DNA from 2 places in the Mesorhizobium erdmanii genome. Region 1 is predicted to be linked to the other one. Evidence: riboswitches for the same ligand, from Rfam matches in the RefSeq annotation. Region 1 holds a riboswitch; the other holds the start of a gene.

Region 1 (4,208 bases):
CGCACTCCCTCCTGTCCCCTGGCACATTGCGTCCATCGAGCCGGTAAATCGGCTTCGATCGACAAAGGAGTTGCGTCATGACCGCCTACGCCGTTGCCCATATGCGCCAAGTCACGATGGGTCCGCAGATCGTCGAATATCTGCACAGGATCGATGCCACGCTGGAACCTTTCGGCGGCCGCTTCCTCGTCCATGGCGGCGATGTCGAGGCGGTCGAGAACGAATGGCCGGGTCATCTGATCATCATCGAGTTCCCCGATCGGCGACGGATGCGCGGCTGGTATGGGTCGCCCGCGTATCAGGCGATCCTCTCGCTGCGCACCGATAACTCGGACTCCGTCGTCATCATGGTCGACGGCGTCGAGCATCCGCACAAGGCGACGGATGTTCTGCGATAGGTTGGCCGATGCGCCTATCGCTTCAGCAGGAACACCGCCTGCTGGCCGAAGAAGTTCCAGAACCACCAGGGCATGGACAGGCCGATCTTCTGGCCGGCGGCATCGAGCGCGGTTGCCTTTTCCACCGTCGCGCCGAGTTCCTCGCACAGATTGACGAAATCGCGGATGGTGCAGAAATGGATGTTGGGCGTGTCGTACCAGGAATAGGGCAGGTCCTTCGTTACCGGCATGCGGCCGTTGACGAACAGCGACAGGCGCACCCGCCAATGGCCGAAATTGGGGAAGGACACGATTGCCCGATTGCCGATCCGGAGCAGTTCGTCGAGTACCAGCTTCGGATTGCGGGTGGCCTGCAAGGTCTGTGACAGGACGACGAAGTCAAAACCCTTGTCGGGATAGAATTCGAGATCCTTGTCGGCGTCGCCCTGGATGACCGAGAGGCCGCGCGCAACGCATTCGTTGACGCCACGCTGCGACAATTCAAGCCCGCGGCCGTCGACCTGCTTGGTCTCCTGAAGCAATTCGAGCAATGAACCGTCGCCCGACCCGACGTCGAGCACGCGCGACTGCGGTGGGATGAGGTTGGCGACGACCTCGAGATCGACGCGCTGGCTGCCGTTGACACTCATGATGTCGCCTCCTGGATGGGGCGTGATCCTGGACGGACAAGTCCGCGACTTTCCCGGGTCATGCGCTCAGCCCCCTGGCGCGAGCCGCCGAGCCGATGAAGCCCTTGATGGCGGCAAACAGTTCCGGCTCGTCAAGCAGGAAGGCGTCGTGGCCGCGGTCGGTCTCGATCTCGACGAAGGATACCGATGCGCCGGCGGCGTTGAGCGCATGCACGATGGAGCGGCTTTCTTCGGTCGGAAACAGCCAGTCCGATGTGAACGACACCAGGCAGAAACGGGTCTTGGTGCCGGCAAAGGCGTCCGCCAGCCTGCCGCCATGGTCGGCGGCGAGATCGAAATAGTCCATCGACCGCGTCATGTAGAGGTAGGAGTTGGCGTCGAAGCGGTCGACGAAGGTCATGCCCTGATGGCGCAGATAGCTCTCGATCTGGAAGTCGGCGTCGAAGCCGAAAGTCAGGTGGTCGCGGTCCTGCAGATTGCGGCCGAATTTGCGGTGCAGGGCGGCCTCGGAAAGGTAGGTGATGTGGGCAGCCATGCGGGCCACCGCCAGGCCCTTTTCCGGGCGCTTGCCGTGCTCGAAATATTTGCCGCCATGCCAGTCCGGATCGGCCATGACGGCTTGTCGGCCGACCTCGTGGAAGGCGATGTTCTGTGAGGAATGGCGGGCGCCGGTGGCAATCGGCAGCGCCGAAAAGACGCGCTCGGGGTAGCTCGACGCCCATTCCAGCACCTGCATGCCGCCCATCGAGCCACCGAGCACGCAAAACAGTTTCTCGATGCCGAAATGGTCGATCAGCATCTGCTGCGCGCGCACCATGTCACGGATGGTGATGACCGGCAGGTCGAGCCCATAGGGCTTGCCGGTGGCGGGGTTGGTCGAGGCCGGCCCGGTGGAGCCGAGGCAGCCGCCGATGACGTTGGAGCAGATGACGAAGAAACGGTTGGTGTCGATGATCCTGCCGGGGCCGATCAGCACTTCCCACCAGCCCGGTTTGCCGGTCACCGGGTTGGTGCTGGCGACATGCTGGTCACCGGTCAATGCGTGGCAGACGAGGATGGCATTGGAGCGGGCATCGTTCAGCGTGCCATAGGTCTGGTAGGCGATCTGGAACGGCGACAGAAGCGTGCCGGCGTCGAGCTTGAGCGGCTTGTCGCGCCCGAAGCGCAACACCGGGCTCGACGGCTGGTCGGCCTCGTTGTTGGTCTTTCCTGCACGCGGAGCGGCCATTCTCGTCTCACTTGCTGCATCGTATCAGCCGACAGATCGCCCGCCGATGCGTCGTCCGGCCGGCAGCGGACAATAAAAAAACCGGCATTGCCATTCGCAAAGCCGGTTACGTCACGCAAACGGCCCTTTAGCGAATTGTTTAACGTGGCTGCAAGCCGACCGGCCAAATCACCACGGGACTGTCATTGTTCTTCTAGAACTCGTCCGCTCCGTCGTCAATGCCGTCTGCTGGCCCCACTGCCACCTCTCGACATTGCCGCCCATGGCTTGTATTTCCGCTGCGGCCTCCAGATGGGGGCATTTCGACGGATTTTACGGAAAATGACACAGACACCGGATCAGGCACGTCCAACCCCGCGCGCGGGCATCATGGACATCGACGCCTATGTGCCCGGCAAGAGCACGGCGCCGGCCGGCGTCGCCAAGGTCTACAAGCTGTCGTCGAACGAGAATCCGCTCGGTCCGTCACCGAAGGCGATCGAGGCCGCGCGGGAGATTGCTGGAAAGCTCGACATCTATCCCGATGGCACCGCCAGGCGGCTGCGCGAGGCGATCGCCGAGGTGCATGGCCTCAATGCGCAGAACATCATCTGTTCCAACGGTTCCGACGAGATCCTCGGTCTTCTGGCTCAGACCTATCTCGCCCCTGGCGACGAGGCCGTGTTCACCGAACACGCCTTCATGGTCTACAAGATCTACATACAGTCGGCAGGCGCGGTGCCGGTTGTGGTCAAGGAGACCGACGAGCGCGCCGATATCGATGCGATCCTGGCCGCCGTCACGCCGCGTACGAAAATCGTGTTTCTCGCAAATCCCAACAATCCGACCGGCACCTATGTGCCGTTCCAGGAGGTGCGCCGCCTGCATGCCGGCCTGCCCCGCAACGTGCTCCTGGTGCTCGACGCGGCCTATGCCGAATATGTCCGCCGCAACGATTATGAAGCCGGCATCGAACTGGCCGGCAGCGCCGAGAATGTGGTCATGACCCGCACCTTCTCCAAGATCGGCCTCGGCGGGGCGCGGATCGGCTGGATGTACGGACCCATGCACATCGTCGACGCCATCAACCGCGTACGCGGTCCCTTCAACGTCAATGCGACGGCGATCGAGGCCGGTATCGCCGCGATCCGCGACCGGGCCCATGTCGAGCGTAGCGTGGCGCATAACGAGACCTGGCTTGCCTGGCTGAGCGCGGAGATGACCGGGCTCGGATTGCGGGTGACGCCGAGCGTCGGCAATTTCCTGCTCATCCATTTTCCCAACGACCAGAAGCATTCGGCGGCGGCGGCAGACGATTACCTGACGGCGCGCGGCTATATATTGCGGCGCGTTTCTGGCTACGGTTTCCCCAACGCGCTGCGCATGACCGTCGGCACCGAAGAGGCCAATCGCGGCGTCGTCGCCGCGCTGACGACATTCCTGAAAAGCTAGAACGCCCGAAAGCCGCACCATGACATCACCGATGTTTGAAAAGATCGCGCTGGTCGGCATCGGCCTGATCGGCTCGTCGCTGGCCCGCGTCATCCGCCGCGAAGGCCTGGCAGGCCACGTGGCCATCTCCACCCGCAGCGCCGCGACGCTGGCGCGGGCGCGGGAGCTTGGACTGGGCTCGTCCTACACGACGGATGCGAAGGAAGCGGCTCGCGACGCCGATCTGGTCATCGTCTCGGTGCCGGTCGGCTCATCGGGGGCGGTGGCGCAGGAAATCGCCCCGGCGCTGAAGCAGGGTGCGATTCTTACCGATGTCGGCTCGACAAAGGCCTCGGTCATCGCGCAAATGCAGCCGCATGTGCCTGGCGGCGTCCATTTCATCCCCGGACATCCGCTGGCCGGTACGGAAAAATCCGGACCGGATGCCGGCTTTGCCGATCTGTTCGACAATCGCTGGTGCATCTTCACGCCTCTGCCGGACACCGATCCGGAGGCGCTGGAAAGGCTGTCGGAATTCTGGCG
Region 2 (4,208 bases), 1.7 Mb from region 1:
ATGCTGATCTCGCAGATTCTCGACGACGCCGAGACGATCCGTGTCGTTGCCCGCAGTGGCGGCAAGACCCGGATCATCAACGGCGCCCGCAGCGTCTATTCGCTGGCGATGGAAGCCGCCCGCACGGGCGTCGGCCTTGCCACCCTGATCGAGCGCAAGGGGCTCGGCGAGACGATCGATCTCGATGCCGCCTACAAAAAGGGGCGACTGTTGTCGCCGATCAATCACCCCGATCCGGCCCACCTGCATCTCACCGGCACCGGACTGACGCATCTCGGCTCGGCGGCGACGCGCGATTCCATGCACAAGAAGCTCAGCACCGATGGCGAGGAGCAGCTCACTGATTCCATGAAGATGTTCCGCATGGGACTGGAGGGCGGCAAGCCCGCCAAGGGCCAGATCGGCGTGCAGCCGGAGTGGTTCTACAAGGGCAACGGCACCATGGCCGTGGCGCCGGGTGCCGCACTCCTGTCCCCGGCCTTCGCCAAGGACGCCGGCGAAGAACCCGAGATCGCCGGCATCTATGTCATCGGCGATGACGGCGCGCCTTTTCGTGTCGGATTTACGCTGTCGAACGAATTTTCCGACCATGTGACCGAGCGCGTGAACTATCTGTTCCTTGCCCATTCCAAGCTGCGCAACGCCTCGTTCGGACCGGAGATCCTGATCGGCGACCTGCCTTCCGATATCAGGGGCACTTCGCGCATCGTGCGTGACGGCAACACGCTATGGGAAAAGCCCTTCCTGTCGGGCGAAGCCAACATGTCACACACCATCGCCAATCTCGAACATCATCATTTCAAGTATTCGGCCTTCCGCCAGCCGGGCGACGTGCACGTACACATGTTCGGCACGGCGACGCTGTCGTTCGCCGACGGCATCAAGACCGAGGCCGGCGATATGTTCGAGATAGAGGCCGGGGATTTCGGCCTGCCGCTGCGCAATCCGCTCGAGATCGAAAAGCCGGTGAAGGTGGTGGTGAAGGCGCTGTGAGGCGGGCCAGAGGGGAGTTCGCAGCCGATCCATTCGTCATTCTAGGGCGGAGCAAGGAGCGAAGCGACGCGCGCAGACCCTAGAATGACGGAGAACGGGGCGGCGGGACCGCGCTCCCTTCTGCCTTGCCGGGCATCTCTCTTACTAGGACCTCAGCGCGCCGCGCGGAAATGCTTGGAGAGCTTCAGGCCCTGCGCCTGGTAGTTGGAGCCGAGATCGGTGCCGTAGAGCGCCTGCGGCCGCTTGAGCATATGCTCGTAGACCAGCCGTCCGACGATCTGGCCATGGTCGAGGATGAACGGCACTTCATGGCTGCGCACTTCGAGCACGGCCCGGCTGCCGGTGCCGCCTGACGCCGAATGGCCGAAGCCCGGATCGAAGAAACCGGCATAGTGGACGCGGAATTCGCCGACCAGCGGATCGAAGGGTGTCATCTCGGCGGCGTAGAGCGGCGGCACATGCACCGCTTCCTGGCTGACGAGGATGTAGAATTCGTCGGGATCGAGCACCAGTTCGCCGGCGCCGCTCTTGTGGATCGGCTCCCAGAAATCGACGACATCCTGCGCCGCGCGCTTGTCGACATCGACAAGGCCGGTGTGATGCTTGCCGCGATAGCCGACCAGCCCGTCACTGTCGCCCTTGAGGTCGATCGACAGCGCGATGCCACCGCCCGAAATATTCGGCGGCTCGGTCGCGACCAGCATCTGCGCGGTATGCAATTCATGCAGTTCGGCTTCCGAGAGCAGGGCGTTGCCGGTGCGGAAGCGGATCTGCGACAGGCGCGAGCCGGTGCGCACGACGATCGGAAACGTGCGCGGGCTGACTTCGAGGTAGAGGGGACCGTTGTAGCCGGCGGCGATCTTGTCGAACTCGTGGCCACGGTCGGTCATGACACGGGTAAAGATGTCGAGCCGTCCGGTCGAGCTCTTCGGATTGGCGGAAGCGGACACGGTCGACGACAGCGCAAGGCTTTCCAGCAGCGGCACGATGTAAACACAACCCGTTTCCAGCACGGCGCCATCGGCGAGGCTGAACTCATGCAGCTTCAGCCGGTCGAGTTTGTCGACAACCCGATGATCGGGGCCGGGCAGAAAGGAGGCGCGTACGCGGAAGGCCGTGTCGCCGAGCCTGAGATCGAGGCTCGCCGGCTGGATCTGGTCGGCATCGAGCGCGCGCGGCGACTTCAGCGCGCCGGACTGGAACAGCGCCGAAATGTCCTGATCGGGAAGAATGCCTGTCTGCCGCAAAGTCTGGCTCCGCTCGAAGGCCGGTCTCTTTGTGGCAGGTTCTTGCCGCAAAACCGCTGGACACTCTTGCGGAACCTGCCTGGTACAAACCTCTTAATGAAGCCGGCAATTGACGCAAGCGTGGTACGGGTCTAAAGGGTCGTTATCCCGTGGTGATTTGGCCGGTCGGCTTGCAGCCACGTTAAACAAGTCGCTAAAGGACCGTTGGCCGCGAGGCCGTATGGACCGGTTGCGACTTTCGCGGCCGGTTTTTTTGTGTCTGGAACAAAAGCGATGAGCAGCAAGAAGCGCAACTGGAAGCCTCAAACAGCCCTCGTGCATGGCGGAACCCTGCGTTCCCAATTCGGCGAGACCTCCGAGGCGATGTACCTGACCCAGGGCTATGTCTATGAAACGGCGCAGGCGGCCGAAGCCCGTTTCAAGGGCGAGGAACCTGGCTTCATCTATTCGCGCTACGCAAATCCGACCGTCGACATGTTCGAGAAGCGCATGTGCGCGCTGGAAGGCGCGGAGGACGCACGCGCCACGGCATCGGGCATGGCGGCGGTGACCGCGGCGCTTCTGTGCAGCGTCAAGGCCGGCGACCATATCGTGGCGGCGCGCGCGTTGTTCGGCTCCTGCCGCTGGGTGGTGGACACGCTGGCGCCGCGCTACGGCATCGAGGCGACCTTGGTCGATGGCACCGATATCGCCAATTGGGAAAAGGCGGTCAGGCCGAACACCAAGCTGTTCTTCCTGGAAAGCCCGACCAACCCGACGCTGGAAGTGGTCGACATCGCCGCTGTCGCATCGCTCGCCAATTCGATCGGCGCGCGGCTTGTCGTTGACAATGTCTTCGCCACCCCGCTGCAGCAGAAGCCGTTGCAGCTTGGCGCCCACATCGTCGTCTATTCGGCGACCAAGCACATCGATGGCCAGGGCCGTTGCCTCGGTGGCGTCATCTTGTCGGACAAGAAGTGGATCGACGAGAACCTGCACGACTATTTCCGCCACACCGGCCCCAGCCTGTCGCCGTTCAATGCCTGGACGCTGCTGAAGGGCTTGGAGACGCTGCCGGTGCGCGTGCGCCAGCAAACGGAGAGCGCGGCTAAGATCGCCGACTTCCTCGCCGGGCAACCGCAGATCGCCCGCGTCATCTATCCCGGCCGCGCCGACCATCCGCAGGCCGATATCGTCAAGAAGCAGATGTCCGGCGGTTCGACGTTGATCTGCCTGGACGTCAAGGGCGGCAAGCAGACGGCCTTCGCCGTGCAAAACGCGCTCGACATCGTGCTGATCTCCAACAATCTCGGCGATGCCAAGAGCCTGATCACCCATCCGGCGACGACGACGCACAAGAATTTGAGCGACGAGGCGCGCGCCGAGCTCGGCATCGGGGCTGGGACGCTCAGGCTGTCGGTCGGCCTGGAGGACACCGACGACCTTCTGGAGGACATCGCGCAGGCATTGCAGGCCGCCAAGTAGGGTTGCCAGGCCGCGCCGCGCGGCAATCAAGCGCGCGATGGCGTCTCTTCCAGTTCGGCGGCCTTGGTGCCTATGGTCATCGCATTGCCGCGCCAGTCGACGGCACCGCCGAGCCAGCCGCGTGCCCACATCGCCGGCAAGATCAGGTCGCGTACCATGATCGCCGCGACCATGCGCGGCGACAGGTACCAGCCCTTGGACCAGGCCAGCGCGCATTCCGGAAGGTAGAAGGCCACCAGCACGGCGATGGCCGTGAACGGGAGGCTGAGGCCGGCGCTTGCCGCCGCAACCAGCGCAAGCACCAGCGGCACAACCGCGCCGGTGAGGATTTCGGGCGCGAAGAACAGCGGGAAGGTGACCCGGCGCAGGCGCGCCCAGCGGGCCTGGCGCGACCAGATCTCGCCAAACCTACGCCGGCCAAGCGGCTGCTCGAAGGGCGCGGCGACGAGATTGACGCGCAGGCCAAGCCCATTGACCAGCTTGGTCGCGGCCGCGTCCTCGGCG

The links. A riboswitch is a leader RNA that binds a small molecule or an ion and turns the genes downstream of it on or off. The one in region 1 is predicted to bind S-adenosylmethionine.
Region 2: it holds a riboswitch for S-adenosylmethionine, as region 1 does, so the genes downstream of both, EB233_RS31355 (O-succinylhomoserine sulfhydrylase) here and metX (homoserine O-acetyltransferase MetX) in region 1, are expected to answer to the same signal.

Annotation. Positions count from the first base shown of each region.
Region 1 is NZ_CP033361.1:1,609,225-1,613,432, forward strand. It holds gene EB233_RS07770 (DUF1330 domain-containing protein) at 78-398, shown strand; gene metW (methionine biosynthesis protein MetW) at 413-1,027, opposite strand; gene metX (homoserine O-acetyltransferase MetX) at 1,086-2,255, opposite strand; SAM riboswitch at 2,363-2,440, opposite strand; gene hisC (histidinol-phosphate transaminase) at 2,577-3,686, shown strand; gene EB233_RS07790 (prephenate/arogenate dehydrogenase family protein) at 3,706-4,208, shown strand, end outside.
Region 2 is NZ_CP033361.1:6,535,110-6,539,317, forward strand. It holds gene araD1 (AraD1 family protein) at 1-993, shown strand; gene EB233_RS31350 (2'-deoxycytidine 5'-triphosphate deaminase) at 1,146-2,240, opposite strand; SAM riboswitch at 2,380-2,457, shown strand; gene EB233_RS31355 (O-succinylhomoserine sulfhydrylase) at 2,514-3,704, shown strand; gene EB233_RS31360 (ceramide glucosyltransferase) at 3,731-4,208, opposite strand, start outside.